Regions from separate parts of the Staphylococcus sp. aM genome, predicted to be linked through region 2. Evidence: predicted binding sites of a transcription regulator. Region 2 holds the regulator's gene; the other holds the start of a gene.
The links. The regulator LexA, encoded in region 2, represses DNA repair genes until DNA is damaged. The targets are predictions, from matches to a motif close to CGAACATATGTTCG.

Region 1 (16,927 bases), 570 kb from region 2:
GATGGAGATAACTTTTTAACTAACATTTGGTTCTATCTTATCTTTTTCCTATTCTTTGGATTATTTTTATTCTTAATTACATTAGCAGTTGAAAAACCAGCTGTTATCTTTACGTTAGGCATTTTCTTATTATTAATCGTGCCATTTATCCAACCGCTAGTAGGTTTAATTCCAAACATCGGTGATGACATTCATAAGTCATTTAAATACATTCCATTCACATATTTAACACAAAAAATGACTGAGTCCGATGTTTCATTTACACATTGGCAATGGTTTATTTCTATAGCATCAATCGTAGTGCTATTTATTGTTAATGTATTATATGCAGCTAAAAGAGATATTTAGAATAAGTGATTACCGGGGCTTTATAGTCCCGGTTTTTAATGTTTTAATTTAAGAGAGAATAAGGCGTTAAAACAGGAGATTTCAAAAGAAAACGAAGCTATCTTACTCAAATAGCTTCGTTATATATAGGTGTTATTTATAAATCATTTGATCAATAATTGAGTTGTAAACTGCTTTCCAGAAAGTGGAATCTGTTTTATATCGATTTGAAATAATTAAATGTGTTTCTTTAACTTTATCTTCATAATCCGGATGATCTTTACTTGGTAAAGTATCTTCGCGCAAATTAGTAACAAATGATTGAACTTCTTTAGCACGTGGACCCCAAACTGTTTCTTGTTCAAAATTATCATTTAAAAATACAAAAATAGGAATTGAACGTGATTTTCCATTTGTTAAATATTGGTCTATAAGATGTGTATCATCATCTCTATGGAACACTTTGACTTCTAATTCTAGGGCTTCAGCAATATGTTTAAGTATTGGAAGATTCATCATGGCATCGCCACACCAGTCTTCGGTAATTACCAATACTTTAGAATAGTTAGATGATTTTAATTTCTGTAATCTTTCATCATCTTCAGGTAACTTAAAGGAATCATAAATTGAAACGAGATTGTCTTTATTGTCTTGCATCTGCTCAATATAAGGTCCGATGTCTTGACTGTTTTTAAAATATGTTTCTAAATTGGTCATCGAAAAAACCTCCTTTAATCATTTTATATATTATACCAATTTTCATAATGTAAATAAATTAAAATATTTTAAAAATTCTCTCATTTTAGCAAATACCTACCGTGAGATGAAACTAAATACACCTTATGCTATATTTATTATAATAAGTTGAAAGTGGTGAACATCTTTGCGCATTCAGAATCGATGGATAATTAGTATGCTATTCTTAATATTAGCCATTTTACTTCTGATAGGTCTTTCATTTTATAAAAATATAAAAACCGTTGATTTATCAGGTGCATCAATAAATGGAATACATTTAAATGAACAATTTCATAAAAAAGATTTTAATGTAAATAAAAATATTAAAGTAGATCGTTACACATTTTATAATCATAAAAAGCATGATGATTTAACAGTTAAAGTTCATAAAAAGAAACACGTTGTTAAAGGCATTGTACTTGTTAAAGATAAAGAGATACATACAAATTTTGGTATTAGAATTGGGAGTCATATTGATGAAGTTATTCATAATTTAGGTAGTGATTATCAAAAAAGTAAAATAGGTAAGAACTATCAATCAATGACTTATCGAGATCGTGAACATCATTTGAAATTAAATATTTTATATAAAGATGATATCGTGAAGCGGATTGAATTCTTTAGTAAGTAACTAAATAGTTGAACATTAGTATTGCAACTAATTGAAAAAATAGATAGAAAGAGTGACAATACTATGGATAAAATTACATTTTTGAATGAATTAGAAGTCTCATTAGACGAACTACCTAGAAAAGAAAAAGATAAAAAAATGTATGATTATGAACATTACTTTTATGAAGAGGAACTGAAAGGTAAATCTGAAGCGGAAATAGTTAAAGCGCTAAAAGAGCCTAATGATATAGCTAAACAGGTAAAAGCGCATAGCGCGATTGAATATGCTGAATATAAACCAACATTTCATAATACGTTACGAGCTGTTACGGCTTCATTAAGTTTAGGTTTGCTATCAGTATTTTTAGTTTTAATTCCAGTGTTCTTTATATGTATGATATTCGTAATTTTGTTTGTTGTTTCCGAGCTATTAATTTGTGCACCTTTAATTTTAGTCTTTTCGTCTTTCTATAAAGGGATACATGATTCAGTGAGTAATATTCTTTTTTCAATAGCATACACAGGACTCGGATTAATGTTGATTGTTATAACATTTAAAGTATTAGAAACGATATATAGACTCATTCTAAAATATTTGAGATGGTATATTAAAACAGTTAAAGGAAGCGTTAAAAGATGAGAAAGATAATGTTTTCAGGTCTTATCATTTTTCTTGTTTTCTTTATAGGTGCTACAGTTTGCTGGTTTACCTTTGAAAAACAGAATTATGAAGAAACGAAAATTAATAAATCATATTCTAACTCTAATTTTAAAAATATATCAATTAACACGGAATACGCTAATGTCAAAGTGGTTAACGGGTCTAAATTTAAAGTGAAATATAATGGGGATAATAAAGTAAACTTAGATAAAAAGAATAAGACTCTGAAAATTTCAGAAGTAAAAAATGTTAATAGAGGGTATGCTATTAATTTGAATCCGTTTAGAAAAGATGACAATCAGATTGTTATTGAGGTGCCAAATATAAAATTAAATACTTTTTCTTATGTATCTAGAGGTGGTAATTTTAACATTGACAACATTACTACTAATCATTTAAAAATATTGAGTACAAATTCTCATATGGATTTAAAAAATCTAAGTGTTAATGATTCAGATATTAAGGCTAATAGCTCACAATTATCTATAAAAAATTCTACTTTAAAAAATAATCATGTAAACTTAAATAACGGTTTTATTAATGTTTATAACAGCAATATTAGCGATTCTATTTTTTTATTAGGAGAAGGAGATATTCATTTTAATAATATGTCATCAAGAAACGATATCAAGGCATCTACTAAAAAAGGCGATATTCATTATTCTTATAAAGATAAACCAGAAAATACTTTGTTGAAATTACAACCAGGTAAAGGAAAGTCTTTAATTGAGAATAAACATTTTCATGAAAGTAAAGTAGGGAAGAGTGACAATATTCTTGAATTTTATACGGTTGATGGAGATATAGTCATAAAATAAAGGAAGATAAAGTACAAAACGAGACAGGTCTATTTGTTCTCGTTTTGTACTTTTTTAATGTGTGGCAAAAGTTAAATCTGTATCAATGACGCCTTCAAATGTACGTTGCGTGAGCTCTTCGCCTTTAAGCCAAGTATTAAAATCTATACTTGAAGGTATCTGATTCTCACCTAAAGACATCCATGCCGTAAGTGATTGTGGTTCGTACATCGATGTATGAATGGTACCAGACCAACTGTTGAAAAGTTTACTATATATGTCGTATTGTGGATCATTAAATAATTTGAATGCTTGATGCTTATCAAGTTGTGTATGTGTTTGGTTAATGACACGTGCTAGTCGTTCTTTAGATTCTTTAGTATAATTTCTATTTTCATGCGTTAGTAATTCAAAATGATTTGTACAAATAGTATCATATCTGACATTGATATCACGAGGTGTAATTTCTACGATGGCATGATTTAAAGATTGATCCATTAAAATATAACTAAATGAACTACGGTGTGGTATCTCTTTTAACAGTTGAATCGCTTCGTCGACATTTTTACAGAGTTCTAATATTAATCTACCTACCATATAACATACAAATCCATTTGCTGGCTTTTTACGATGCATAAAATTATAAGCCATTACTAAACCAGCTTCGTTCATTCCGTCCATTCGTCCAGTTACTCTTGATGTTGGACCAATTTGTGCTAATCCGCCATCATTAGGTTGATATAATAAATATCTGCCATCGTAAGTAGCAGGATGATAATCATAATTTCTTACTAAATAATTGGTTCCGTTAAATACGGTACAACCACTTTCTTTTAAATCAGTAAAACGATAATGTGCAAAGTTTAAAATCATTTGACGTGTTGGTAACTTTAATACATCTTGCATACCCATGAGTTCTTCCCAAATTTTAGGTGCATACGTTTGAAAAATAGAATGTGTTTCGTTAACATCTATATCAAATCTAGGAATTCGCTTTTTCCATTCTTTTTCTCTGTTTTTTAAGAGGTCAGTTTGTTTTAACCATTTGGCAGTGTGTATACCTAAATCATAATGTGAACCTCTATAGCACATAATTTCAGATTGAACGTTTTGCATATGAAAGTACTCCTTATTCAAAATTTACACTTTGTAATATAATGTTAATGTTACATTAATTGTTATTTTATGTAATTATATATATAATAAAATTGTAATTAGTTACTGATAGCATTGAGAAATAATTTATTTTGGGGTGATATCATGCGTAGTAAATATGATTATATAAAAGGCGCAATTTATAATTGGTGGCACAAATAATTATAATATTGCACTGACGGCTGATGAATAAATCAGTCGTCTTTTTTATAGTTACATCTTATCATAAAAATTTTTATAAAGTGAGCTTATAAAAATAGTAAAAAGGGTATGTATTTATTGATAACGATAAATATGCTATCATAATGTATTGTAGATATGCATATAAAATATAGAGGTGAATTTTAATGTGGAACTTTATTAAAGGTTTATTTAAATTTGTATTTAGTTTAGTAGCTATCACTACAGTTGTTGTAGGTGTAGGTGTAGTTGCATTTGCTTATATTTTCAAAAAAGACTTTGAAGATATCGAAAGAAAAACTAAAGAAATCGTTTCAGATATCGAAAATAATAATTAATTTAAAGATTAAATTAATGAAAGCGTCACTGATGAAATCGTCATCAGTGGCTTTTTTATTTGCTTTTAAAGAAATTAAGTAGGGGAAATACGTACAATGTCTAATAAAGAAAGTTTGAATTTATCAGAAGAATGAGATGGATATCCTTCAACTTCAAAAGTTATAGCATCAATACGTTCAATATTAAGTTCGATAGATTTAAAGTATCCATCATCATAATACTGTACGACTACTGGTTGATTTAACTGCAAGGACTGATGTAAACGAAAATTCAAATCAGATAATTGATCGTCGGAAAGCACAGGACGATCAACCTTATTTTGATCGATGATATATTGATGAATCGTTTCAAATTGTTCAGGTAAGGTAGCAAATGGTGCCCATTTAACCATGCCACGGCCTTTTGGAATATTTCTATTCAATTGGTTGCGCGGAATATTTCGATAGTCCAACTGATTATTATTTAAATCCTTAATCATCTTTCAATCACCTCAATATTTATACTTTTATTATACGAACATACGTTCTGTTTTGCAAGTGGTATTTCGCTAGAATCATGTGTGGTTATCAAGATATAAAATTTAAGTATAGAGGTTTATAACTAAAATCATACCCAAACGTTTGTCTTTATATATATAAATTTAATAGAATAGAGGTAAGTGATAAGGAGGCGTTGACGAAATGACTAAAGGTTATATTGGTTCATATACGAAGAAGAATGGACAAGGGATTTATCAATTTGATTTAGACGAACAAAATGGGCAAATAGTTGAAGTGGCGACTGGTTACCAACTAGAAGCATCAACGTATGTAACAAGAAATAATCATTTTCTATATGCTATTACAAAAGAAGGAGACAATTGTGGTGTCGCAAGTTTTAGAATAGCAGAAAATGGCGAATTAACATTAATCAATAAATGTTTGGCTTCTCAAAAGGGAACAGGATGTTATGTTCAAGTATCAACAAATGGTGAGTTTCTATTTGAAGCAATTTATGGTGCAGGATTAGCTCGAATTTATCAATTAAATCCGACTACTGGTGAAATAGAGAGATTGATTCAGGAGCTAGCGCATGACTATCCACTTGGACCTCATGAAAGACAAGAACATCCTCATGTGCATTTTTTAAACGAGACACCAGATGGTCAATATGTAGTAGCAGCTGATTTAGGTACAGATCGACTTGTGTCATACACATTTAGTGAAAATGGTTTGAAAGAACATGCTGTTTCAGAATTTAATGCAGCTGATGGTACGCGTCATATTGCATTTCATGAAAATGGAAAATATGCATATGTCGTACATGAATTATCAAATATTGTTAGCGTGACTAAATATGAAGATGGTCGTTTTAAAGAATTAGAACGTCATTTAACAATTCCAGAACATTTTGATGGTGCAACTAAACTTGCAGCAGTACATTTATCGCATGACCAACAGTTCTTATATGTAAGTAATCGTGGTCATGATAGCATTGCAATTTACAAAGTCTTAGAAAATGGGGCTAAACTTGAATTGGTTGATATTGTCAAAAGTGGTGATGAATTCCCACGAGATTTTAATATCACAGAATCAGATGATTACTTAGTTTGTGCACATCAAGAAGGCCAATCTAAATTAACGGTATTTGAAAGAGATAAAGAAAAAGGCACATTGACGTTAAAAGATCAATCAACTCAGGCACCAGAAGGTGTTTGTGTCATGTTCTAAAAAATAAATCCCTTAAGCGATATTGCTTAAGGGATTTATTTTTTTAATTTTTGAAAAATGCTTTAATATACTTAAATTTACCTTTATAAGGTGGGAAAAATAGGCTCGACTCTAAGCGTGTCGATTTAAAAGTATATGATTTATCATGAGAAAATGTATCAAATGAGTATTTGCCGTGATAATTACCGATACCCGATAGACCTACACCGCCAAAAGGTAAATTAGGATTTGCTAGGTGCATCAATGTATCGTTAATAGCACCACCACCAAAGGCAAGTTCGTTAAGCACACGGTGCGTTGAATTTTCATCTTCACTAAATAAATAAAGGCTCAAAGGTTTAGGGCGAGACTGGATTATTTCGAAAGCTTCATCAAATTGATCATAACTGATGATTGGTAATAATGGACCAAAGATTTCTTCTTCCATAATTAAATCTGAAGTTTGAATATCATCAATAATAGTGGGTTCGATGAATAAATCGGATTCATCACTATGACCACCAAAAATGACATTCTCTTTATGGTGTTGTAGTAAATCATTTAAGCGATTAAAATGCTTATGATTTACAATTCTGCCATAATCAGGACTAGATTGAATGGTCTTACCATAAAATTCATTTAGAGTTTGTTTTAATGCTTTGATAAAATCATCTTTTACTTTTCGGTCTACTAAAATATAATCTGGAGCAACACAAGTTTGTCCTGCGTTTGTAAATTTACCAAAAGCAATTCTCTCACTAGCTACTTTTAAATTAGCTGTTTCATCGATAATTACAGGAGATTTACCACCTAATTCAAGTGTTACAGGAACGAGGTTTTCACTTGCGGCTTGATAAACGATTTTACCTACTTTGTCGCTACCAGTGAAGAACATATAATCGAACGGTAAGTGAATAAGGTGGTCTGTTTCTTCAATACCACCTTCAACTACAGCAATATAGTCAGGTTTATAAACATCTTCAACAATTTTACGAATGACTGAAGATACATGAGGTGTCAATTCTGATGGTTTAATAATCGCTGTGTTACCAGCTGCAATCGCACCAATTAACGGTTCAAATGTTAATTGCACTGGGTAATTAAAGGGACCGATAATAAGAACAGTGCCATAAGGATCTTTTTTGATATAACTTTTAGTAGGAAAAAGATAAAGTGGTGTATCTACTTGTTTTGTTTTAGACCAATTTTTAAGCTCTTTACGGGCTAATTTAATGCTTTTTAACAAAATACCAATTTCAGTAGCATATGCTTCAACATTACTTTTACCTAAATCTTTTTGCAAAGCTTCAAGTATCTCATTTTCGTGATGTTTAATACTCTTACTTAACAACTTTAATTGTTGCTTTCTAAATTTAATATCTTTTGTTTGATGTGTTTTGAAAAAAGCTTTGCTATTTTCAAATAGTTGATCAATTGAATTCAAAAGTTGAACCTCCTTAAGTTGGATTTGAGATAACAATATCCTCAAGAAAAAAATGCTTAACATATCTTTACCCGATTCACACAAAAATAATTAAGTATAATATAAAAAATTAACCTGAGACATCAAATCATGTCCCAGGTTCAGTACAATCAAATATATTTCTATATTACTAATAAATTATTTAGTCAAAGCTTCAGTAATTTGAGGTACAACTTGTTTTTTACGAGATACAACACCTGTTAAGAATGCCATATCGTCTTCTAATTTAACGTTGAATGCTTCGCCAACTTTATCTTTTTCAGCACCAACAACTAAAATTTTAGAATCGCTGTTAATGATATCAGTTACAACTAAAACGAATAAATCATATTTTTCTTCAGCGCTTGATTCTAGCATAGATTTTTCTAATTCTTCTTTACGATCTAATACTTCATCAATATCAACTGTGTTAACTTGAGCAATACGTGTTACGTAATCTCCCATAGTAAATGATTTAGCATCCATATCTAATAATACATCAGCAGATTTATCAGTAGTAGAAGCACCTGCTTTAAGCATGTCTAAACCATATGCATCTAGGTCGACGTCTGCAATATCTTTTAAAGCTTTAGCTGCATTGACATCTTCATCAGTGCAAGTAGGAGATTTAAATAATAAACTATCTGAAATAATTGCAGAAATCATAAGTCCAGCAATTTCAGGTTTAATTTCAAATCCACGTTCTTTGTACATTTTGTAAAGAATTGTGGCTGTACAACCTACTGGTTCTGCTCTGTAATAAAGTGGGCTAGCTGTTTCAAAGTTTGCAATTCTGTGATGATCTACAACGTGCTTAATTGTAGCATCAGCAATTGTATCAGCACTTTGTTGGAATTCGTTGTGGTCAACTAAAATAACATCTTGACCGTCTAAATTATCTTCTAATAACTCTGGTGCATCAACATTGAAGTGATCTAATGCGTATTGAGTTTCAGCTCCAACTTCACCTAAGCGATAAGCTTTAGCGCCTGCATTACCTGTTAATTGTTCAAAGTCAGCCATAATAATTGCTGATGAAATTGCGTCAGTATCTGGGTTTTTGTGTCCAAAAATGTAAGTGTTTGCCATGGATATATGTCTCCCTTATTCATTAGTTATTTTATTGATATTATATAGTTATTTTAGCATGACTATAGCTTATTCTTCTACCTCTGCGCCCAATGAGTTTTGAAAATGATTTAATGCCCATTCATGTCCAGATAGATTAAAGGAAGCAACACCCTTCTTTGGCACATGAATCTTATAACCTAAATTGTATGCGGAAATAGCAGTATGTAAAACGCAAATGTCAGTACAGACACCAACGATTTCTAATGTGCTAATTGTTCTTTCACGTAATAAACTATCTAAAGGTGTACCGTAAAATGAATCATAACGTGTTTTATCAAAGTAATGAATATTGCTTTGATATTTATTCGCTTCATAAATGTCTCCAACTGAACCATAAAGTTGTCGTCCTGAAGTACCTTCAATATTATGTGGTGGGAATAGTTTAGATTCTGGGTGGTAATTATCATTTTCATAATGTAAATCCATCATAAAAAAGATATCTTCATTATTTTTAATATAGTGATGAATGCGATTTGTAATAAATGTTTCTAATTTTTGTCCAGGTTCACCACAAGTTAACTTTCCATCAGATGCAATAAAGTCTACTGAGTAATCTACTACAATTAAAGCTTTTTTCTCCATTTAATAACATCCTTCCCAAAATAAAAAATAATCATTGTCTTCGATCATATCATTCAATTTTATTAAGTTAATTAAAAATTTCATCTAATTGCTTAAAAAATGTTTTATAAGATTAATCATAGTATATATATTTATCAAGAGGACTACAATTAAATATGAAACAAAGGAGAAATTGGATGTTCATAAATGTGAAAGATTTTGGCGCAGAAGGTCATAATAAAGTAAAAGATACAAAAGCAATTCAAAAAGCATTGAACAAAGCAAAAAATGGTGAACATACGGTGTATATCCCAAAAGGGACTTATCATATTGGCAAAGCGTTAGTGATTTATGATTCTACAACACTGCTTTTAGATGATGAAACAGTATTATTGAGATATAGCAAAGATGCACTATTAAAGAATGGGAAACCATATATTTTCTATCATGAATACAAAGGAAATAGTCATATACATATTAAGGGGGGCACATTTGATATGAATGGCTCTCATTTTCCATATAACAACACCGCTGTATGCATGGGGCATGCAGAAGACATTCAATTTATAGGTGTGACTTTTAAAAATATTGTAGGTGGACATGCCATAGATGCATGTGGTTTAAATGGATTAAGAATAGCGAATTGTTCTTTTGAAGGTTTCTTAGATATTGATGGTGATAGATTCTTTTCGGAAGCGGTTCAACTGGATATCCAAGTGCCTGGTGCTTTTCCAAAATTTGGTACAACCGATGGGACAATAACTAAAAATGCCATTATAGAAAATTGTTATTTTGGACCGTCAGATGACCCAAAAATGAAACCTTGGAATAGGGCAATCGGGTCACATGCAAGTAGATATCATCGTTATTATGAAAATATTCATATCAGAGACAATGTGTTTGATCAAATTCAAGAATATGCATTAACGCCGCTAAAATCTCAAAATACATTTATATCTAAAAATAAGTTCATAAATTGTGTAGGGGGCATACGTTTTTTAGGTGTCAAAGATGGTAAAAACGCAGCGGATCCTTATACTGGAAAAGACATGGGGACACAAGCAGGTTCTAATTTTAATGTAATTGGCAATGAATTTATTGGAAAAATGGAAAAGGATGCTATACACATTAGAAGTTATAATAATGTAAAACATACGCAAATATTTATTGTAGGCAATACATTTAATGATAAATCTCAAAAAATACATCTCGAAGATATCGATGATTTAACATTGAATCAAGACGATCATTTAGTGTCTATAGAAAAAAAGAATGTAGAAAACATAAAATAATATAAAAACGCTTTTCCCTAATTATTAGAGTAAGGGAGAAGCGTTCTTTATTATCTTATTTATAAAATGAACCAACAAGCTTGGTTTCAAAATCAAGTGTATTAAGGATAGTCATCACTTTTTTGACATCTTGTGATACAGGTGCATCTGCCTGAACAAAAAAGTGATATTGGCCTAGTTTAGTCTTCAGAGGCCGTGATTCAATCCATGATAAATTGATATTAAATAAAGCGAAAGTATTTAAAATACTCGCTAAAAGGCCAGGCTTATCGTATTTTGGTGTGATTAGGAACATTGACGTATTCGTATTACTATCGAAATTAGCATGGTTTTTAATGATTAAAAATCGTGTCGCATTATGAGCAAAATCTTGGATATGTGTATCTAAAATTTCAAAATCATAATCATTCTCGTTAGCTAGTGGAGCGATAGCCCCCGTATGTTTATTAATCATATCAAATCCTTTAACAGTGCTATCAACATAATCATAGTCAAATTGATGTTTCATAATATAATTTGAGGTTTGACTAATGGCTGGAGCTATCGAATAAACTTTCTTGATATCACTAATTTGACTACCGGCTTTACCATATAAAGCAAAATCTATATCTAAATGTAATTCGCCATGTGCATATACATTTTGTTGTGCAAGTGAATCAGCAACGATATTAATTGTGCCTTCTATTGAATTTTCAATTGGTACAATTCCTATTGATGCGTTATCTTGAGAAACATATTTGATCACTTCATATAAATTAGCTTTTGGTACAAAGTCATAATGTTGTATTCGATTTTGATTAACAAACCTCTGAGAAGCTAAATAGGAAAATGTACCTTTTGGACCTAAATAATATATTTGCATGCCTTCACCTCTAATGATGTTTTAATGGAAAGGGCACTTTGTCTCACTTGATTGTTTATAGAAAAAGTTTGGATCACGCATCGTATTATCAAAACCATGATGATAATTATTAGTTAGTGTCGGGGAAATAGGTGGTGCTAACCATGACCATTTACCTGTTACTGATCTCTGATGCTTTGCTTCATTCTTTTCAAACATTTCAAATTGTCTAGAAGCTGTTAAATGATCCACAATTGAAACACCCTGTGATTTGAATGAATGATAAACTGCGTAGTTAAGTTCGATAAGTGCTCTATCCTTATTAAAAGAATTATTTTTAAGTGTATCAAACTCGAACGCTTCTGCAACCTTTTCTAATAAATCATAACGATAACTGTCAGTAAAATTCCTTACTGCAATTTCAGTAACCATATACCAACCATTGAATGGGGCAGTAGGATAGATAATGCCACCAATTTGTAAGTCCATATTCGAAATGATAGGTACTGCATACCATTTTAAATTTAAATCTTTCAATTTAGGATAATGTTCATGCTCAATTGAGACTTCTTTGATGATGGATTTAGGATATTCATAAAATTTAATTGGGCCGTCATTGATTTGATAAATGAGGGGTAACACGTCAAAGTCGCCACCTTCTCCTAGCCATCCCAAATGTTGTGCTAATCGTGTCACATCACGTTCAGATGGGTCGCCACAATCCTCATAACCTGCATAACGTATTAATTGATTATTGTAAATCTTAGGAGGTTTGTCAGGACTGAATATAGTTATATAAGGTTTGATCTTTCCATCGTTAGTGCCCTTGATAATATGGTCTTCAATAGTTTCTAAAAAATGTGTTTCATCATTGATATCTCTAGCATCTTTGACATTAAGTGACTCCCAAAAAAATCTACCGATACACCGATTTGAATGTCTCCAAGCCATTTTAGCACCATAAGTTAATTCTTCTAATGTATGTGTGTAGGTACCAGTTTTTTCAATCTCTTGATTAATTTCTTTAAGTATCTTATCAACTTCATCTTGCGTATAATTTAATTCAGAATACATCGTTTGGATAAATGTTGTTGCTTTATCTATTAACATTTCAAACACCTCATAAGTATTATAATCGACACGATTGATTTACACATTCATTAATGATAATTGTCACGAATTTGTCGCAACGTCATAGATGTATGGGTAAAGTCATAAAATGCTTGAAAGTAAATTTTGAAATCATTCATGTGTAGTTAGTAAAACCAATTCAGTTGTTACCTAGTTAAATTGAATTATGATAAAATAATGATAAAAGAATGGTCGAAATGGAGAGATACGAGTGTACCAATTTGAAGACGACAGTTTGATGTTACAAAATGATTTATATCAAATTAATATGGCTGAAAGTTATTGGAATGATGGTATTCATGAAAGAATGGCTGTGTTTGATTTGTACTTTAGAAGTATGCCATTTAATGGTGGTTATGCAGTTTTTAATGGACTTAAACGTGTTATAGATTTTATGGATAATTTTGGTTTTTCAGATACAGATATTGAATATTTAAGATCAATTGGTTATCAGGATGATTTTTTAGATTATCTGAAAAATTTAAAATTTACAGGACATATTCATTCAATGCAAGAAGGAGAAATATGTTTTGGAAACGAACCATTGATGAGAGTAGAAGCCCCTTTAATTCAGGCACAATTACTGGAAACAGTATTATTAAATATTATTAACTTCCACACGCTCATTGCTACGAAAGCAAGTCGTATTCGTCAAATAGCGAATGACGATATTCTTATGGAATTTGGGACACGTCGTGGTCAAGAGTTAGATGCAGCATTATGGGGTGCTAGAGCTGCTTATATTGGTGGTTTTAATTCCACAAGTAATGTACGAGCAGGAAAATTGTTTGGTATACCTGTATCAGGTACTCATGCACATGCACTAGTTCAAACTTACGGTGATGAATACATTGCATTTAAAAAATATGCGGAACGTCATAAAGACTGCGTATTCTTAGTAGATACCTTCCATACGTTAAAATCGGGTGTACCTACAGCTATTAAAGTTGCTAAAGAATTGGGCGATAAAATCAATTTTATTGGTATACGTTTGGATTCAGGAGATATCGCATATCTCTCTAAAGAAGCACGTCGTATGCTAGATGAAGCAGGATTTAAAGATGCCAAAATTATAGCCTCCAATGATTTAGATGAAGAAACAATAACAAGTCTTAAAGCCCAAGGTGCTAAAGTAGATTCATGGGGTGTAGGTACGAAGCTTATTACTGGATTTGATCAACCAGCATTAGGGGCAGTATACAAATTAGTTGCTATTGAAAATAGTGATGGAGAATACAGTGATCGTATCAAATTATCTAATAATGCAGAAAAAGTAACGACTCCTGGTAAGAAAAATGTATATCGAATCATTAATAAGAAAACAGGTAAAGCAGAAGGGGATTATATTACTTTACACGGAGAAGATCCAACTAAAGAAAAGCCATTAAAATTATTCCATCCTGTACATACATTTAAAATGAAATTTATAAAATCATTTGAAGCGATTGATTTACATCATGCTATTTTTGAAAATGGTCAACTCGTTTATGATTTACCAAGTGTTCATGATGCACAAGCTTATTTAACAGAAGGACTTAAAACATTTTGGGATGAAAACAAACGTTACTTGAATCCCCAAGAGTATCCAGTTGATTTAAGTACAGCTTGTTGGGAAAATAAACATAAACGCATCTTTGAAGTGGCCGAACATGTAAAAGAAATGGAGGAAGACCATGAGTAATTTACAAGATATCGTAGTAAGAGAGATGAAAGTAAAACCTCAAATTGATGTTGAAAAAGAAGTACAAGAGATTAAACAGTTTGTTAAGAGTTACGTACAATCTCATTCATTTATCAAATCATTAGTGCTAGGTATTTCTGGTGGGCAAGATTCAACATTAGCTGGTCGCCTTGTTCAATTAGCAGTTAACGAATTACGTGAAGAAGGCAGAGAATGTCAATTTATAGCGGTTAAACTGCCTTATGGTGTGCAATCAGACGCTGATGAGGTTGAAGACGCGTTAACCTTTATTAATCCTGACCAAACAATTACTGTTAATATTAAACCTGCAGTCGATACAAGTGTAAAATCATTACAAGAAGCAGGGATTCAATTAACAGATTTCCAAAAAGGGAATGAAAAAGCAAGAGAACGAATGAAAGTACAATTTTCAATTGCTTCAAACCAATCAGGTATTGTTGTGGGAACTGACCATTCTGCAGAAAATATCACTGGGTTTTATACTAAATATGGTGATGGTGCAGCTGATATCGCGCCGCTATTTGGTCTGAACAAGCGTCAAGGTCGATCATTACTTAAATATTTAGGTGCGCCAGCACATTTATATGAAAAAACACCTACAGCAGATTTAGAGGAAGACAAACCTCAATTGCCTGATGAAGAAGCCTTAGGTGTAACATATAACGATATAGATGATTATTTAGAGGGCAAAGAGGTTTCTAGTGAAGCGAAAGAAACGATTGAAAATCATTATGTTAAAAATGCACATAAACGCGAACTTGCTTATACACGTTATACTTGGCCTAAAAATTAGAAAGTAATCTATAAACTAACCTAAGAATAGAACGTACTTTTTTATCATTTTCATAAAAAATAACGTTATTAATCATTTTATAATATTAAAGTTAAATTTGACGTGACAAAGCTTAAAATGACTGTTAAAATAATTTGAATTTCAAGTAAGAAAAGAGGAATAATATGTCAGCGATTGCTCAAAACCCTTGGTTGATGGTGTTTGCTATCTTTGTAATCAATGTGTGTTACGTCACATGTTTAACAATGAGAACCATTTTAACTTTAAAAGGTTACCGTTATGTGGCTGCGATTGTAAGTTTTGTTGAAGTCTTAATTTATGTCGTAGGTCTAGGGTTGGTAATGTCTAGTTTAGATCAAATTCAAAATATTGTTGCTTATGCATTTGGTTTTTCAATAGGTATCATTGTGGGTATGAAAATCGAAGAAAAATTGGCACTCGGTTATACTGTAGTTAATGTGACATCTTCTGAATACGAGTTAGATTTACCTAATGAACTCCGTAACTTAGGGTATGGTGTTACACACTATGAAGCGTTTGGACGAGATGGAAGCCGAATGGTAATGCAAATATTAACGCCAAGAAAATATGAATTAAAGTTAATGGATACAATTAAAAACTTAGATCCTAAAGCCTTTATCATTGCTTATGAGCCAAGAAATATTCACGGTGGCTTCTGGGTTAAAGGTGTACGTAAACGTAAACTTAAAGCTTACGAACCAGAAGAATTAGAAAGTGTTGTTGAGCATGAAGTATAAAGTAAATGATAATGAGACGATTGCTGATTGCCTACAAAGAATGAAAGCCGATGGTTATATGCCAACAAGACGCATTGAAAAGCCAATTTATAAAGAAAATAAAGATGGAAGTTTAGAAGTTTTAAAACAAGACATAATTTTTATTGGTAAGAAGATAACTGAATAACACATGACAGAGACCACTCAATAAGTTGCTTTGAGTGGTTTTGATTTTGGAATTGTGTTTGACAAAAATATGAAATAAAATAGGAATATAAGTTAATTAGAATTATACAATCGATAGGTATTCTGTTAGAATTAAAGTAAATCGTCAAAGACGAACTTTTGTGTTTATTTTACTTTTAATGTACAGATTTTGGAATTTGAAATATGAATATACATACGATAGGAGTTTAAAAAATGATTGAACGTTATTCTAGAGAAGAAATGTCGTCTATCTGGACAGACCAAAACCGTTATGAAGCTTGGCTTGAAGTAGAAATTTTAGCATCTGAAGCATGGAGTGAACTTGGATATATTCCTAAAGAAGATGTTCAAAAAATTCGTCAAAATGCAAAAGTTGATGTAGCGCGTGCTAAAGAAATAGAATTAGAAACAAGACATGATGTCGTAGCATTTACTAGACAGGTTTCAGAAACATTAGGTGACGAAAGAAAATGGGTTCATTATGGTTTAACTTCTACTGATGTTGTAGATACAGCACTTAGTTATGTCATTAAACAAGCAAATGATATTATTGAAAAAGACTTAGAAAGATTC
Region 2 (16,927 bases):
ACGTGATTGCTACGGATCGTGATTCTTCACAAAGAGATTTATTTAATGCGATTGAAAATGGTGATTATCCTAAATGGAAAATGTATATTCAAGTAATGACAGAAGAACAAGCTAGAAATCATAAAGATAACCCATTTGATTTAACAAAAGTTTGGTATCATGGTGATTATCCATTAATTGAAGTTGGAGAATTTGAATTAAACCGCAATCCTAATAACTATTTCCAAGATGTTGAACAAGCTGCTTTTGCACCTACAAACATCGTTCCTGGTTTAGACTATTCACCAGATAAAATGTTACAAGGTCGTTTATTCTCTTATGGTGATGCGCAACGTTATAGATTAGGAGTTAACCATTGGCAAATACCAGTTAACCAACCTAAAGGTGTAGGTATTGAAAATTTATGTCCATTTAGTCGTGATGGCCAAATGCGTATTTTAGATGATAACCAAGGTGGCGGACCTCATTATTATCCAAATAATCAAGGTGTTTATGATTCCCAACCTGAATTTAAAAAGCCGCCATTCCCAGCTGATGGTGATGGTTATGAATATAATCAACGTCAAGATGATGATAATTACTTTGAACAACCAGGTAAGTTATTTAGATTACAATCTGATGAAGCGAAAGAGAGAATCTTTACTAATACAGCCAATGCGATGGATGGTGTAACAGAGGATGTTAAAAGACGACATATTCGCCATTGCTATAAAGCAGATCCAGATTATGGTAAAGGTGTTGCTAAAGCATTAGGTATTGATATTAATTCAATCGATTTAGAAGGTGAGCAAGACGAAACTTATGAGAATTTTAAAAATTAAAAGTTAAGATTGCGCACTGAAGATTTATATGATAGAATTTTAAATCGTAAGTATTCCTAACTAGAAAGGGTGTTGAACGTGCGCGTAAATATCACATTAGCATGCACAGAATGTGGCGATCGTAACTATATCACTACTAAAAATAAAAGAAATAATCCTGAGCGTATTGAAATGAAAAAATATTGCCCAAGATTAAACAAATATACGTTACATCGTGAAACTAAATAATCACTTATCTTTCAAATACGACAATTTGAAATGCGAAAAGATCTTTTTCTTAATCGAAAAAGGTCTTTTTTTGTGCTTAATCATGAAAATTAACATTTTATTTAGCTAGGGAAATTTCACGTTTGCAAAAATCATAATACGTGTTATTATATAAAACGTAATAATTACGATTTATAAAAAAGAGAGGTAAAAGAAATGGCTAAAAAATCAAAAATTGCAAAAGAACAAAAGAGACAAGAATTAGTAGATAAATATTTTGAATTACGAAAAGAACTTAAAGCAAAAGGTGATTATGAAGCTTTAAGAAAATTACCACGTGATTCATCACCTACACGCTTAATACGTAGATGTAAAGTGACTGGACGACCAAGAGGTGTATTAAGAAAGTTCGAAATGTCACGTATTGCATTTAGAGAACATGCTCATAAAGGTCAAATACCTGGCGTGAAAAAATCAAGTTGGTAAAACTCGTACTAAAGTCCATTTACAAGAACAATAAAACAATGTAAAGTAAGTAAGGATAATATTTTCTGAATAAAGTAACTGATTTTAAATTGATTATTCGGATTTTAGCTATTTATCCCAAAATATATTGTTTTATAAAGGGGCTTTTAGATTAATATGAAAATATTTGATTATGAAGACATACAACTAATACCGAACAAATGTATTGTTGAAAGTAGATCTGAATGTGATACTTCAATTCAATTTGGACCACGTTCATTTAAACTTCCAGTTGTACCAGCTAACATGCAAACAGTTATGAATGAAGAATTAGCGCAATGGTTTGCAGAAAACGATTATTTTTATATCATGCATCGATTCAATGAAGCAGCTAGAATTCCGTTTATCAAAAAAATGCAAAGCAATCACTTATTTGCATCTATTTCAGTTGGTGTAAAAAAATCAGAATTTGAATTTATTGAACAACTCGCAAATGAACAATTAACACCAGAATATATAACAATTGATATTGCACATGGACATTCTGATTCTGTGATTAATATGATTAAACACATTAAAACATATTTACCTAATTCATTTGTTATAGCTGGTAACGTAGGTACACCTGAAGGCGTTAGAGAATTAGAAAATGCCGGTGCAGATGCAACGAAGGTAGGTATTGGACCAGGTCGTGTTTGTATAACTAAAATTAAAACAGGATTTGGTACAGGTGGTTGGCAATTAGCTGCACTTAATTTATGTAGTAAAGCAGCTAGAAAACCTATTATTGCCGATGGTGGTTTACGAACACACGGTGACATTGCTAAATCAATTCGTTTCGGTGCATCAATGGTTATGATTGGGTCACTTTTTGCAGCTCACGAAGAATCACCAGGAGAAACAGTTGAGCTAGAAGGTAAACGCTATAAAGAATATTTTGGTAGTGCTTCTGAATTCCAAAAGGGCGAACATAAAAACGTTGAAGGCAAAAAGATGTTTGTAGAACATAAAGGGTCATTGAAAGATACTTTAAGAGAAATGCAACAAGATTTACAAAGCTCTATTTCTTATGCGGGTGGAAAAGATTTAAAATCACTACGCACTGTAGATTATGTCATTGTTAGAAATTCAATTTTTAACGGAGATAGAGACTAGTATCTTATGGTAGGTGACTACAATTAAAAAGTTTCTCGTATTTTTTGTCGCATGTTTATGTTTAGTCATTTTTCTGCCATTGAATGAATGGAAACCACTAGAAAAAGTTCAATTAGAAGTTAGACAACAGATAGATCATTGGGCATTTGGAGATTCTAATGAAGAAGATATAAGTTTGGATGTTCCGAATAAACAAGAATTTGCCATAAATAATATTCAAATGAATATGTCAAAAAAAGAAGTGGAAGATAAATTAGGTAAAGCACGACGCATCACTTCTAATGAATATGGCACACATTGGTATACGTATTACGATGATGATTATAACCAATTCGTTATGATTAGTTATATTAAAGATAGAGTAAACGGTATGTACACTAATCAAAACTTAATCTCTTCGCAATCTAAAATAAAATATGCGACCCCTAAAAATAAGGTGAGAGATCGTTTAGGTAAACCTATTGATGAAATGAAAAAAGGGAATAAGCGGTTTGAAATACAAAACGATGAATATGACGTCTTTCACAAAAAGCATATATATACTACTGTCTTCTATGATAAACATGAACAGAATGGTGTCACAGCGTTATATCAAGTAAGTGATGAAATGGAAAATAGACTTCAAGAGCAATATGGTGCACCTTCTAAATCCTTGGAAAAAAGCTTTGAATTACAAGATTTTGATATTGTTAATGCAGAGAGAAAACAAAGACAATTATCAACGTTAAGTTATTCTAAATCCATTTCTAATACTGCTAGAAAGCATAGCAAAGATATGGTGGAAAATAATTATTTTGATCATACAGATTTAAAGAGGAAATCACCATTTGATCGATTGAAAGCAGATCACCATGACTTTAATGCCGCAGGTGAGAATCTAGCCTATGGACAACAAAATAGTATATACGCTCACGAAGGACTAATGAATTCATTAGGGCACAGAAAAAATATACTAAATGATAGCTTCTCAACTTTAGGCGTCGGCGTTGATTTTAATGATCAACGACAACCATATTGGACCGAAAATTATACTGGTTAATCGTTTAAAACAATATATGTTGGGGTACTAATTAGTTGTAAGGAAGTAGATAGAATGTCAACTAAATCAAAACAACAACCTGATATCTTAGAAAAAGTAAAAGAAGTTTTGAACAAGAATCAAAATAAAAAGGATTAGGCATGATGCCTAATCCTTTTTATATATATAGGGGGTTATGAGGATAAAATATGATTACATTTCTCTATATAAACCGATTACTTTTCCAACTACAATAACATTTTCTAAATAAATTGGATCCATCGTACTATTTTCGGGTTGCAATCTATAACGGTTCTTTTCTTTATAAAATCTTTTAACTGTCGCTTCATCGTCTTCTGTCATCGCAACAATAATATCGCCATTTTCTGCGATTGTTTGACTACGAACGATAACTTTATCGCCATCAAGAATACCCGCTTCAATCATACTGTCTCCAACAACATTTAAAATAAAAATATCGCTATTATGTGTGGAAGTTAAATGTTCAGGCAATGGAAAATATTCTTCAATATTTTCAACAGCAGTAATTGGAATACCTGCAGTTACTTTACCGATTACAGGAACATGAATTGTTTCTTCCATACTAATATTATCATTTAATTGTTCGCTAACAATTTCAATTGCTCTAGGTTTAGTAGGGTCACGTTTAATATAGCCTTTTTCTTCTAATCTTGATAAGTGACCATGAACAGTTGAACTTGAAGCCAATCCTACTGCTTCACCAATTTCTCGAACACTTGGTGGATACCCTTTTGATTGAACAATCTGCTTAATGTAATCATATATTTCACTTTGTCTTTTCGTTAATTCTCTCATATATAGGCACTCCCTAGTTTTATTTAAGTTTATTATAGCATCTCTAATAGTAAATAACAAACGTTTGTTCGTTAAAGTGTTGACATGGAACATCTGTTCTGTTAAATTATAAATACAAACAAACGTTCTAGGAGTGAGATTCATGTTAACAAAACAAACAAAGACATTTTTAACATATATAGCAGTATTTTTAGTATCTTGCCTTATCTTTTTAGTATTCTTCTTAAGTGTTAATCAAAGCGCACATTCAGAACAAACGTACGAAATGACAGATCATGAAATTCATCAGAATGCTAACCAAAATGAACATCAAACACCTAATAATAACGGGAACAGCGAACATAAATCTGGGTCTATGTTCGCATTAGCCCACTAAACACTAAAATAGAATAAAAAAGTAAAAGTGAGCGTAACGATTTGGTTATGCTCATTTTTTTGTTATATTCTATGGAAGGTTTATAAACGCTATATTATTATAAGAATATAAAAATATATGATATAAGGTTAGAAATTAACTATGGATATAATTGAACAATAATTGATATGAAAGTAGGAATTTGAATGTCTAAAAATGATTTAAATATTGATAGAATTAATGAATTAGCTAAAAAGAAGAAAGAACAAGGTTTAACCAACGAAGAAGCCAAAGAGCAATCTAAGTTGAGAAAACAATATCTTGATTCATTTAGAGAAGGGTTCAAAAAGCAATTAGAAAACACTAAAGTGATAGATCCAGAGGGTACTGATGTTACTCCTGAAAAATTAAAGAAAATTCATCAGAATAAGAAAGAAAAATAAGCGTGAAATTTTATCATTTTAGATTTATTTTAATAGAAAAACTGAGGGATTTTTCAGATTTTTCTTTATGAATTTATATTAAAATAAGTTATAATTAATTTGAGGTATTATTTGAAGAAGGGAAGAAAATATAATGTTTAATAAAGAAGATCAATTAGCAATCGATACGATTCGTGCTTTAAGTATCGATACAATAGAAAAAGCCAATTCAGGTCACCCTGGTTTACCAATGGGTGCAGCACCAATGGCATACACACTATGGACAAGACACCTAAATTTTAATCCCCAATCTAAAGATTATTTTAACAGAGATAGATTTGTATTATCTGCTGGACATGGTTCGGCGTTATTATATAGCTTATTACATGTATCTGGTAGCTTAGAAATGGATGAACTAAAACAATTTAGACAATGGGATTCTAAAACACCAGGTCATCCAGAATTCAGACATACTGATGGTGTAGAAGTAACAACGGGTCCACTAGGTCAAGGTTTTGCAATGTCTGTAGGTATGGCATTAGCAGAAAGTCATTTAGCAGGTAAATTTAATAAAGAAAATTACAATGTAGTTGATCATTATACGTATGTACTTGCGTCAGATGGCGACTTAATGGAAGGTATTTCACATGAGGCAGCTTCATTTGCCGGCCATAACCAATTAGACAAATTAATCGTTTTATATGATTCAAATGATATTTCATTAGATGGTGATTTAGACAAAGCATTTTCTGAAAAAACACAATCACGTTTTGAATCATATGGATGGAATTACATCTTAGTTAAAGATGGCAATGACTTAGAAGAAATAGATAACGCAATTAATAAAGCTAAATCTCAACAAGGACCAACTATTATTGAAATTAAAACAGTCATTGGATTTGGATCTCCAAACAAATCAGGTACTAACGGTGTACATGGTGCGCCATTAGGTGAAGATGAACGTAAATTAACATTAGAAGCATACGGTTTAGATCCTGAAAAACGTTTTAATGTACCGCAAGAAGTGTACGATATTTTCAACTCTACAATGTTGAAACGTGCTAATGAGCATGAAGAAAATTGGAAAAATAAAGTTGAAGAATATAGTAAAGCTTATCCAGAATTAGCTGAAGAGTTCAAATTAGCAATAAGTGGTAAATTACCACAAAACTATGAAAAAGAACTACCTAAATTTGATGCAGATCATAATGCAGCATCACGTGCTGACTCAGGTGAAGTTATTCAAGCGTTAAGTAAGCACGTGCCATCATTCTTTGGTGGATCTGCAGACTTAGCTGGTTCAAACAAATCAAATGTTAAAGATGCTAAAGATTACGATAAAGATAATCGTGACGGTAAAAATATTTGGTTTGGTGTTCGTGAATTTGGTATGGGAGCAGCCGTTAATGGTATGGCAGCTCACGGTGGTTTACATCCATATGGAGCAACTTTCTTTGTTTTCAGTGATTACTTAAAACCTGCATTACGTTTATCAGCAATTATGGGCTTAAATTCAACATTTGTATTTACTCATGATTCAATTGCAGTAGGTGAAGATGGTCCTACGCATGAACCAATTGAACAATTAGCTGGATTACGTGCAATTCCTAACATGAATGTGATTCGTCCTGCAGATGGTAACGAAACAAGAGTTGCTTGGGAAGTTGCTCTAGAATCTGAAAGTACACCTACATCATTAGTACTTACACGTCAAAACTTACCAACTTTAGATGTTCCAGAAGAAACAGTAGAAGAAGGCGTGCGTAAAGGTGCTTATGTAGTTTATGAATCTAAAGAATCTCCTGAATATTTATTATTAGCAACTGGTTCTGAAGTAAGTTTAGCGGTTGAAGCAGCTAAAGATTTAGACGCACAAGGTAAAGGCGTTAGAGTTGTTTCTATGCCAAACTGGTTCGCATTCGAACAACAATCAGAAGACTACAAAGAATCTGTGATTCCTTCAAACATAACTAAACGTGTTGCTATTGAAATGGCATCAACATTAGGTTGGCATAAATATGTTGGTACTCAAGGTAAAGTGATTGGTATCGATGGATTTGGTGCAAGTGCTCCTGGCGACTTAGTTGTTGAAAAATATGGATTTACAAAAGAAAATGTTTTAAATCAAATTCGTGAATTTTAATTCATTGTTGATTTAAATATATTGCTGTAGCCTGAGACATTTAATTTATGTCCCAGGCTTCGTTTTTAAATAATAAAATAATTTATAAAGTACGTTTAATAAAATTAGAAAATTTGTTATGATTTTTGATGTGCATTATTTTAAGTCTTAAATTTGTCTTGAAATAAATATTTGAATCTAGTAAAATTCATTAGGATAAAGAAAGTGGGTGAAACAATGGCAACATGGTTAGCAATTATCTTAATTGTAATAGCATTAATCGCAGGTTTAGTTGGTGGTTTCTTCTTAGCTAGAAAATATATGATGGACTATTTGAAAAAAAACCCACCTATTAATGAAGAAATGCTACGTATGATGATGATGCAAATGGGTCAAAAACCTTCTCAAAAGAAAATCAATCAAATGATGACTATGATGAACAAAAACATGGACCAAGGTATGAAAGGTCAAAAGAAATAATATAAAAAGGGATTAAGGCAGTTATAAATTTCTGTCTTAATCCTTTTTATTTTTAGTTATGATTGTTCTATTAAATAAAATAACCAAATGTTCAGTTAAAATTGAAATGTATTTATAATATTGAAAGGATTAGAAGAATTATTAAGTCTATCGTTAAGGCATCCAACATTAATCGTTAAGTTTAATGTGAGGTGTTTATTTTGAATTTAGAACCAGATAGTATCAAATTAGGTATCGCGTCATTTTTATCAGTAATAATTGTTTCAATTATTGGTAATCGGCTAAAAGTGCATGTAGTGTTACAATTATTATTAACAGTTATCATAATGGTTCTATTATTATTCTTTTTCTGGAGGCTAGGATATTTAATTTACTATAAATGATGTGTTTTGAGTGAAAATGAATAGTCATTTGAAATGTAGTTTGTATCAGTAAAGTTTAATCATTATTTTGAAACTATCTTTATGAATAACAGTAAAAATAGAACTAAAAATATAAGTTAACAAATGCGTAGTGTCTTCATTTTTATAAGGTTATAACGGTTCAATTATTGATAAGAAATCATAAATAAAATAAGGTGTTAAATTGATTGATATTGGGATACCTATTTATTAAATTAAAAGCTATGAAAATATATACGTTTAATGATATACTAACACGTGATTAAAAAAGAGTATTGTAGTTTAGAATATATGAGAAGGTGTAACAGTGGCATATTTAATATTTTCAATTGTATTTGCATTCTTGATGGGTGCAGTTGTTATTGTGATTCGTATGAAAGCACAAAATTTTCCAGTCAATGAAAAGAAAATTATTTTACCACCATTTTTCATGGCAACAGGTGCTTTAATGTATGTAATACCATATTTCAGATTGACGGGAACTGAGATACTAGAATCATTAGTCTTAGGTGTATTATTTTCTACAGTTTTAATTTGGACATCTCGTTTTGAAGTAAAAGGTAGTGAGATTTATATGAAACGATCAAAGGCGTTTCCAATTATTTTGATATCACTATTAGTTATACGTACTGTTATAAAAATATTCATTAGTAATGAAATTGATCCAGGAGAAATTGCTGGTATGTTTTTCTTATTAGCATTTTGTATGATAGTACCATGGAGATTAGCGATGTATTACAAGTACAAAAAAGTAAAAAAATCTATTGTTCATTAAATATATAAAAGCCACTTATCTACCTAGATGAGTGGCTTTTTGCTTGAAATATATATTGAAAAGTAATATGATTAATACGAACAAACGTTCTATTCGGAGGTATAAAGATGAAGGTAATCCATACAGCAGATTGGCATCTAGGTCGAATTTTAAATGGTAAACAACTACTCGAAGATCAAAGATATGTATTAGAACAATTTATAGATCGAATGAAAGAAGAAAAACCAGATATGATCGTTATTGCAGGAGATTTATACGATACTACATATCCTGGTAAAGAAACGATTAAATTATTTGAAGAGACGATTGCCACGTTAAATATTGATATGAAAATTCCAATTATTTTAATTAGTGGGAATCATGATGGAAAAGAACGTTTGAATTATGGTGCGAGTTGGTTCGAACATAGCGATTTATATATAAGAACTCAACTTGAAAGTATGACACAACCAATTCATATAAATGGCATCAATTTTTACACATTACCTTTTGCAACAGTTGCTGAAGTGCAACATTATTTTAAAGATGATTCAATTCAAACGCATCAACAAGCATTAGATAAGTGTATAAGTTCTATGTCAGAAACGCTACAACCTCATGAAATTAATATTTTGATTGGCCATTTAACTGTACAAGGTGGTAAGACTTCAGATTCAGAAAGGCCATTAACGATAGGTACTGTCGAAACAGTAGAAAGAAAATCATTTAATATTTTTGATTTTGTAATGTTAGGTCACTTACATCATCCATTTAGTATTAATGAGGACATTATTAAATATAGTGGCTCATTACTTCAATATTCTTTTTCAGAAGTTGGACAACCTAAAGGTTATCGAGTAGTTAAGTTTAATCATAAAAATGATATTCAAGATTATTTTGTTCCAATAGAACCAATGAGAAAATTAGAAATTGTCACAGGGGATTATGAAGACGTCATACAGGAAAAGGCAAACGTATCAAATAAGAATAATTATATCCATTTCAAATTAAGAAACATGGCTCATATTTCAGATCCGATTATTAATTTGAAACAAATCTATCCTAATACATTAGCATTAACAAACGAAACGTTTGAGTACCATGAAGCAATTCAACATATAGAAATCAAAAAAGAAGATGATCTTTCAATTATTAATCATTTTTATAAAACGATAACCAATGAGCAATTAAGTGATATACAAGAAAAGAAAATTAACCAAATTATTAATGATTTGATGAGAAAGGAAGATTAATTACCTTGAAACCAATGATGTTAAAGTTGAACAATTTTGGTCCTTTCTTAAATGAAACAATAGATTTTAGAAATATAGATCAAAATCAATTGTTCTTAATTAGTGGTAAGACTGGTTCCGGTAAAACAATGATATTTGATGCCATCGTATATGCATTATATGGAGAAGCTTCAACTAAAAATAGAAAAGAGAATGATTTAAGAAGTCATTTTGCAGATGGTAATTCAGCAATGCAAGTGACGTTCGAATTTGAACTTAATCATAAACTATTTAAAATAGTTCGTACTGGTCCTTATATTAAAGAAGGTAATACAACCAAAACGCCCGCAAAGTTAAATGTTTTCGAGTATATAGAAAACGAATTTGATTTAAGGGAAAGTATGGTAAATGCAGGTAATCAATTTATTATCGACTTAATTGGTGTTAATGCTGAACAGTTTAGACAGTTATTTATTTTGCCACAAGGTGAATTTAAAAAATTCTTATTATCTAATAGTAAAGAAAAGCAAGGGATTTTAAGAACACTCTTTAATAGTGAACGATTTGAAGAAATTGAAAAACAATTAAACGAAAATGTTAAAAATGAAAAAATCCAAATTGAAGAAAGATATAAAAACATTGAACGATTATGGAATGATCTCCATACTTTTGAAAACGATGAGTTAGAAGAATTAAAAAGTATCAATGTACATCAAACAGACAAAATCATTGAGGTATTACATAGGTTTAATGAATTTGGTAAAAAAATAGGGAGAAAAAAGTATGAACAAAAGAAAAATAATGAAAATGAAATTGAAAAAGTAGAACAAAAGCTCAGTGATAATAAAGAGTTAGAATTAAATTTAAATGAGTTAAATAAAAGTGAAAGTACATTAAAGCAACTTAAGCAAAAGGAAAATAATATAAATCAACAACGTGAGAGATTAAATAAGATTAATGAAATTAAACCATTATCACAATTACTAGATAGAAATGAAGCGGCCAATAAAAAGTTAAATCAAGCAGAAAAATTGATAGAAATCGTTGGTCAAGAAATTAACAAGTTAATAAAAGAAAAAGAAGAAAATCAATTAGAATTAAATCAATTATCTGAACAAGAAGAATCTATCAATAAAGAAAAAGCCTATTTGGAAAAAACTAATACTTTTTATACCAATATGACTCTCTATTTAAATAGTTATAAAGACAAAGAACGATTGATATCGCAACTCGTAGATTTAAATGAAAATAGAGAAATAATAGAAAATGAATTATTAAAACTAAATGAAGCTATTAAATCAAAAGAAATTAACTATAGTTATGTTGAACAATTGAGTCAGGATATTTTCAATATTGAAAAAGAACTAGAACTAGCAGAAAAGCTTAAAAATGATATGAAAATTAAAGCAGAATTAACCTCTAAGTTGAATGACACTAAGACATCCTATAATCAAAAATGTATTGAAATAGAAGACTTATCTAATAAGTTGTCCGAAATAGATAAGACAGAAATTAATTTGAATAACAAAGAAACTTTAGTTGAACAACTTCAACAAGTCATGTCACTTGGAGATACATGTCCGATTTGCGGGAATGAAATTACTTCATTAGGACAACATATTGATTTTGATAGTATTAATAAAAAGCAAAATTTAATTCAATCATTACAAAAAGAGCTTAATGAAATGAATATCGATAAAGCTAAATTGGAAAGTACTTTAAATCACTTAACGGAGCAAATAAACAATATTCATGTAGATGAAAATACCATGCCGGATATAAAAACCCTTTATTCTAAAATCAATAGAAAGAAAGAAGAAAAAGAAAAACAACAGAAGGAAAATGAATTTATCTTAAAAACAAATAAAAAGGTAGAACAAAAACATCAAGAATCGTTTGAAATTGAAAATGAAATTAAAAATGCAAAATCTAAAATTGAACAATGTGAGATACGTATCAATGATTTTGAATCAACTACTCAGTATAATGAAATAGATGAGTTTGAAACATATTTTAAAAAGTTAAAAAGTAATGTTGATCATTATTTAAAATTACTTGAAAATCATAAACAAAATAGAAATGAAATTATTCAAAAACTAAGCATAGAAGAAAATAACTTGCATCATCATAAGCAAACTAAAAATGATATTCAAGAGGAAATTAAACAAACACAACAAGCATTAGATGCTGAAATGAACCGTTTAAATATAGATTCTATTGAACAAGTTCAGGATATAATTAAAATTGTTTATGAAAAAGAAGACATAGAGAATGAAATTAAAGAATATGATAAACAAATCCATAAGAATGAATTGGAAATAAGCAGACTTAAAAAGTTAGTTGCAGGAAGAAAATTAGATGATATAGGAGAAATTCAAAAAACTCTATCAGAACTTAAAGCTAAACTTGAAAATGTAACTAATGAAATTGCCACATTAGAATATCAACTGAAATTAAACCAACAAAAAGTAGATGAAATTGTATCTCATATCGAGTATTTAAACAAGGAGTTGAAAGAGCAACAAGATATATTTAATCTTGCAGAAATTCTATCTGGTAAAAACAGTCAAAAATTAACATTAGAAAACTATGTACTAATTTACTATTTAGAAAAAATTATAGCACAAGCTAATATTCGACTTGCTACTATGAGTGGTCAAAGATATCAATTGCAAAGAAGAGAAGCTTTATCTCAAGGGTTTAGTGGTTTAGAAATAGATGTTTTTGATTTTTATTCTAATAAAGCAAGACATATTAGTTCACTATCGGGTGGAGAAACATTCCAAGCATCGCTTGCGCTAGCTTTAGGATTAAGTGAGATTGTTCAACAAGAATCGGGCGGAATCTCTCTTCAATCAATGTTTATTGATGAAGGATTTGGTACATTAGATCAAGAAACACTTGAAACTGCACTTGATACACTAGTAAACCTTAAATCGAAGGGAAGAATGGTAGGTATTATCTCTCATGTTAGTGAATTAAAACAAAGAATACCACTTATTTTAGAGGTAACATCAAATCAGTATCAAAGTATGACAAAATTCAAATGGAATTAAAGTGAAATGTCTCTATAAAAAAATCGATTTATCAACTTTTGATTGTAAGTTGATAAATCGATTTAATATTATTATTAATGTTTTTCTCTTAATAAGTCTCTAATTTCAGTTAAAAGAACCGTATTTTGTTCTAATTCTTCTTCTGGTTCTTCTTTCTTCATTAAAGTATTTGCAATTTTTACAAAGATAAATAATGCAAAAGCAATGATTATGAAATCAATTATTGATTGTATGAATAAACCATATTTAATTCCCCAGAAAGCCCAATCTTCTGCAAAATTGACTGAACCGAAAATTTTACCAATCAATGGCATGATGATGTATTCGACTAATGCAGAAATGATTTTATTGAAAGCTGCCCCCATAACAACGGCTACAGCTAAATCTAATACGTTGCCTTTTAACGCAAAGTCTTTAAATTCTTTAAGCATTTAAATAGTCCTTTCTAAACAATATTTAAAAGCCATTATACAACATATAATTAATTTAGCAAATAGGAAATTTAATCAAATTTGATTCTAAATAGGACGTTTGTTATCCTATAGTAGTGCTTTAGTAAAATTAAATGTTTTAAGATAAAAAAAGAATATTTTAGTTTTACTAGATTGAAAATTTAATAATAGATATGAAGGGAGTAATTAATTATGAATTCTTCTTCTTCTAATGAAAAGAACGGTAAGAAGATTTCTCCGGTGTTTATCTATAGTGCAATTATCGCAGCAATTGTTGTATTAATTGGTGCTATTTTCCCAACACAATTTGACTCAGTAACGAATGAGGTCAAAATGTGGATAACAGATAAACTAGGTTGGTATTACTTAATTCTAACTACGATTATAGTTTTCTTCTGTATTTTCCTTATCTTTAGTCCAATTGGGAAACTTAAATTAGGTAAACCAAATGACAAACCGGAATTTAATACTATTTCTTGGTTTGCGATGTTATTTAGTGCCGGTATGGGTATCGGTTTAGTATTCTACGGTGCAGCTGAGCCAATGTCTCATTTCGCTTCACCACCTGATGCCGATCCGAAAACGACTGAAGCTTACACAGAAGCATTACGTTCAACATTCTTCCATTGGGGCTTCCATGCATGGGCTGTATATGGTGTTGTAGCATTAGCACTTGCTTATGCACAATTCCGTAAAGGAGAGCCTGGCTTATTATCTAGAACATTACGCCCAATTTTAGGTGATAAAGTTGAAGGTCCAATTGGAACATTCATCGACGTTCTTTCAGTATTTGCTACTTTAGTTGGTGTAGCTGTATCACTTGGTATGGGTGCATTACAAATCAACGGTGGTTTAAATTATTTATTTGGCGTACCGAATACAACTTGGGTCCAAGCTATTATTATTGTCATAGTTACAATCCTATTTATTGCAAGTGCTTGGTCTGGTCTAAGTAAAGGTATCCAATATTTAAGTAATCTAAACATCGGATTAGGTGCTTTATTAATGATTATTACATTAATTATTGGACCAACTGTTTTAATATTAAACATGATGACTAGTTCAACTGGTAGCTTATTAAATACATTCTTATTTAATAGTTTTGATACTGCAGCATTAAATGGACAAAAACGTGAATGGATGTCTACATGGACACTTTACTACTGGGGTTGGTGGTTAAGTTGGAGTCCATTCGTTGGTGTATTTATTGCCAGAGTTTCAAAAGGACGCTCAATCAGAGAATTTATTTCTGGTGTACTATTAGTACCAGCAATTGTTAGTTTCATCTGGTTCAGTGTATTTGGTGTTCTTGGTATCGAAACTGGTAAGAAACATCCAGAGTTATTTAAAATGACTCCAGAAACACAATTATTCGGTGTATTCAACCACGTACCATTAGGTATCGTATTATCATTTATTGCACTTATTTTAATTGCTTCATTCTTTATTACTTCAGCTGACTCAGCAACATTCGTATTAGGTATGCAAACAACATTTGGTTCGTTAAATCCAAGTAGTATGGTTAAAGTAACTTGGGGTATTGCTCAAGCACTTATCGCCTTTGTATTATTATTAGCTGGTGGCGGAGATGGAACAAAAGCGCTCAACGCGATTCAGAGTGCCGCCATTATTAGTGCGTTTCCATTCTCCTTTGTCGTCATATTAATGATGATCAGTTTCTACAAAGATGCTAATAAGGAACGTAAATTCTTAGGATTAACATTAACGCCTAATAAACACAGATTAGAAGAATATGTTAAATATCAACAAGAGGATTACGAATCTGATATTTTAGAAAAACGTGAATCTAGACGTAATCGTGAAAGAGAAGAATAATTGAATGAAATATCTACTATAATGGTGGATTTAAAGCTATCAACAATTTTGTTGATAGCTATTTTTTATGTTTCAAGCATATAAAATAATAATTACTTGCGATTGATAACCATTCTCAATTAATAAAAATAACTTATGGTACAAATGAGTCATAATAAGTTTTACTTATACTACCTGATTAAAAATGCGAAATGAAAAATGACTCCTTTATATACCTATACAGTTGTGTTCGAAAACATATAATAATACAATTTAACTAAGGCATATAAATATATAGAAATTCAAGGGGGATATCAAATGGCTTCTAATTTTAAAGAAACAGCAAAGAAACAATTTGATTTAAATGGCCAATCATACACGTACTATGATTTAAAATCATTAGAAGAACAAGGTTTAACTAAAATTTCAAAGTTACCTTATTCAATCCGTGTATTACTAGAATCTGTGTTACGTCAGGAAGATGATTTTGTAATTACTGATGATCACATTAAACAATTAGCAGAATTTGGCAAAAAAGGTAACGAAGGTGAAGTACCTTTCAAACCATCTCGAGTTATTTTACAAGACTTCACTGGTGTACCAGCAGTTGTTGACTTAGCGTCTTTACGTAAAGCAATGAATGATGTTGGTGGGGATATTAACAAAATTAACCCTGAAGTACCAGTTGACTTAGTTATTGACCACTCAGTACAAGTCGATAGTTATGCTAATCCAGATGCACTACAACGTAATATGAAATTAGAATTCGAACGTAACTATGAACGTTATCAATTCTTAAACTGGGCAACAAAAGCATTTGATAACTATAATGCTGTACCACCTGCTACAGGTATTGTCCACCAAGTAAACTTAGAGTACTTAGCGAATGTTGTTCATGTTCGTGACGTTGACGGAGAACAAACTGCGTTCCCAGATACATTAGTTGGTACTGACTCTCATACTACAATGATTAACGGTATTGGTGTATTAGGTTGGGGTGTCGGCGGTATCGAAGCCGAAGCAGGTATGTTAGGACAACCATCATACTTCCCAATTCCAGAAGTTATCGGTGTAAGATTAAGTAATGAATTACCACAAGGTTCAACAGCAACTGACTTAGCATTACGTGTAACTGAAGAGTTACGTAAACGTGGTGTAGTAGGTAAATTCGTTGAGTTCTTTGGTCCTGGTGTAACAAACTTACCATTAGCTGACCGTGCGACAATTGCTAACATGGCGCCTGAATATGGTGCAACTTGTGGTTTCTTCCCAGTTGATGAAGAATCACTTAAATACATGAAATTAACTGGTCGTAAAGATGATCATATTGCACTT

Region 1: the regulator LexA is predicted to act here: its motif matches at 5,323-5,336, upstream of P7F85_RS04505 (YolD-like family protein).

The regions. Positions count from the first base shown of each region.
Region 1 covers NZ_CP121447.1:913,931-930,857, forward strand. The annotation lists gene pmtD (phenol-soluble modulin export ABC transporter permease subunit PmtD) at 1-348, shown strand, start outside; gene P7F85_RS04475 (thioredoxin family protein) at 481-1,044, opposite strand; gene P7F85_RS04480 (hypothetical protein) at 1,211-1,696, shown strand; gene P7F85_RS04485 (HAAS signaling domain-containing protein) at 1,760-2,317, shown strand; gene P7F85_RS04490 (DUF4097 family beta strand repeat-containing protein) at 2,314-3,156, shown strand; gene P7F85_RS04495 (C45 family autoproteolytic acyltransferase/hydolase) at 3,211-4,251, opposite strand; gene P7F85_RS04500 (hypothetical protein) at 4,638-4,808, shown strand; gene P7F85_RS04505 (YolD-like family protein) at 4,883-5,287, opposite strand; gene pglS (6-phosphogluconolactonase) at 5,490-6,518, shown strand; gene P7F85_RS04515 (aldehyde dehydrogenase) at 6,562-7,941, opposite strand; gene P7F85_RS04520 (manganese-dependent inorganic pyrophosphatase) at 8,119-9,048, opposite strand; gene P7F85_RS04525 (cysteine hydrolase family protein) at 9,118-9,672, opposite strand; gene P7F85_RS04530 (glycosyl hydrolase family 28-related protein) at 9,849-10,943, shown strand; gene P7F85_RS04535 (prephenate dehydratase) at 10,999-11,805, opposite strand; gene P7F85_RS04540 (nitric oxide synthase oxygenase) at 11,827-12,894, opposite strand; gene P7F85_RS04545 (nicotinate phosphoribosyltransferase) at 13,127-14,596, shown strand; gene nadE (ammonia-dependent NAD(+) synthetase) at 14,589-15,410, shown strand; gene P7F85_RS04555 (DUF2179 domain-containing protein) at 15,575-16,168, shown strand; gene P7F85_RS04560 (NETI motif-containing protein) at 16,152-16,334, shown strand; gene purB (adenylosuccinate lyase) at 16,568-16,927, shown strand, end outside.
Region 2 covers NZ_CP121447.1:1,479,907-1,496,833, reverse strand. The annotation lists gene P7F85_RS07300 (catalase) at 1-821, shown strand, start outside; gene rpmG (50S ribosomal protein L33) at 900-1,049, shown strand; gene rpsN (30S ribosomal protein S14) at 1,245-1,514, shown strand; gene guaC (GMP reductase) at 1,671-2,648, shown strand; gene P7F85_RS07280 (CAP domain-containing protein) at 2,662-3,687, shown strand; gene lexA (transcriptional repressor LexA) at 3,880-4,503, opposite strand; gene sosA (DNA damage-induced cell division inhibitor SosA) at 4,646-4,879, shown strand; gene P7F85_RS07265 (DUF896 domain-containing protein) at 5,065-5,301, shown strand; gene tkt (transketolase) at 5,435-7,423, shown strand; gene P7F85_RS07255 (YneF family protein) at 7,640-7,882, shown strand; gene P7F85_RS07250 (CcdC family protein) at 8,591-9,058, shown strand; gene sbcD (exonuclease subunit SbcD) at 9,166-10,290, shown strand; gene sbcC (exonuclease subunit SbcC) at 10,296-13,325, shown strand; gene mscL (large conductance mechanosensitive channel protein MscL) at 13,400-13,756, opposite strand; gene P7F85_RS07230 (glycine betaine uptake BCCT transporter) at 13,970-15,613, shown strand; gene acnA (aconitate hydratase AcnA) at 15,911-16,927, shown strand, end outside.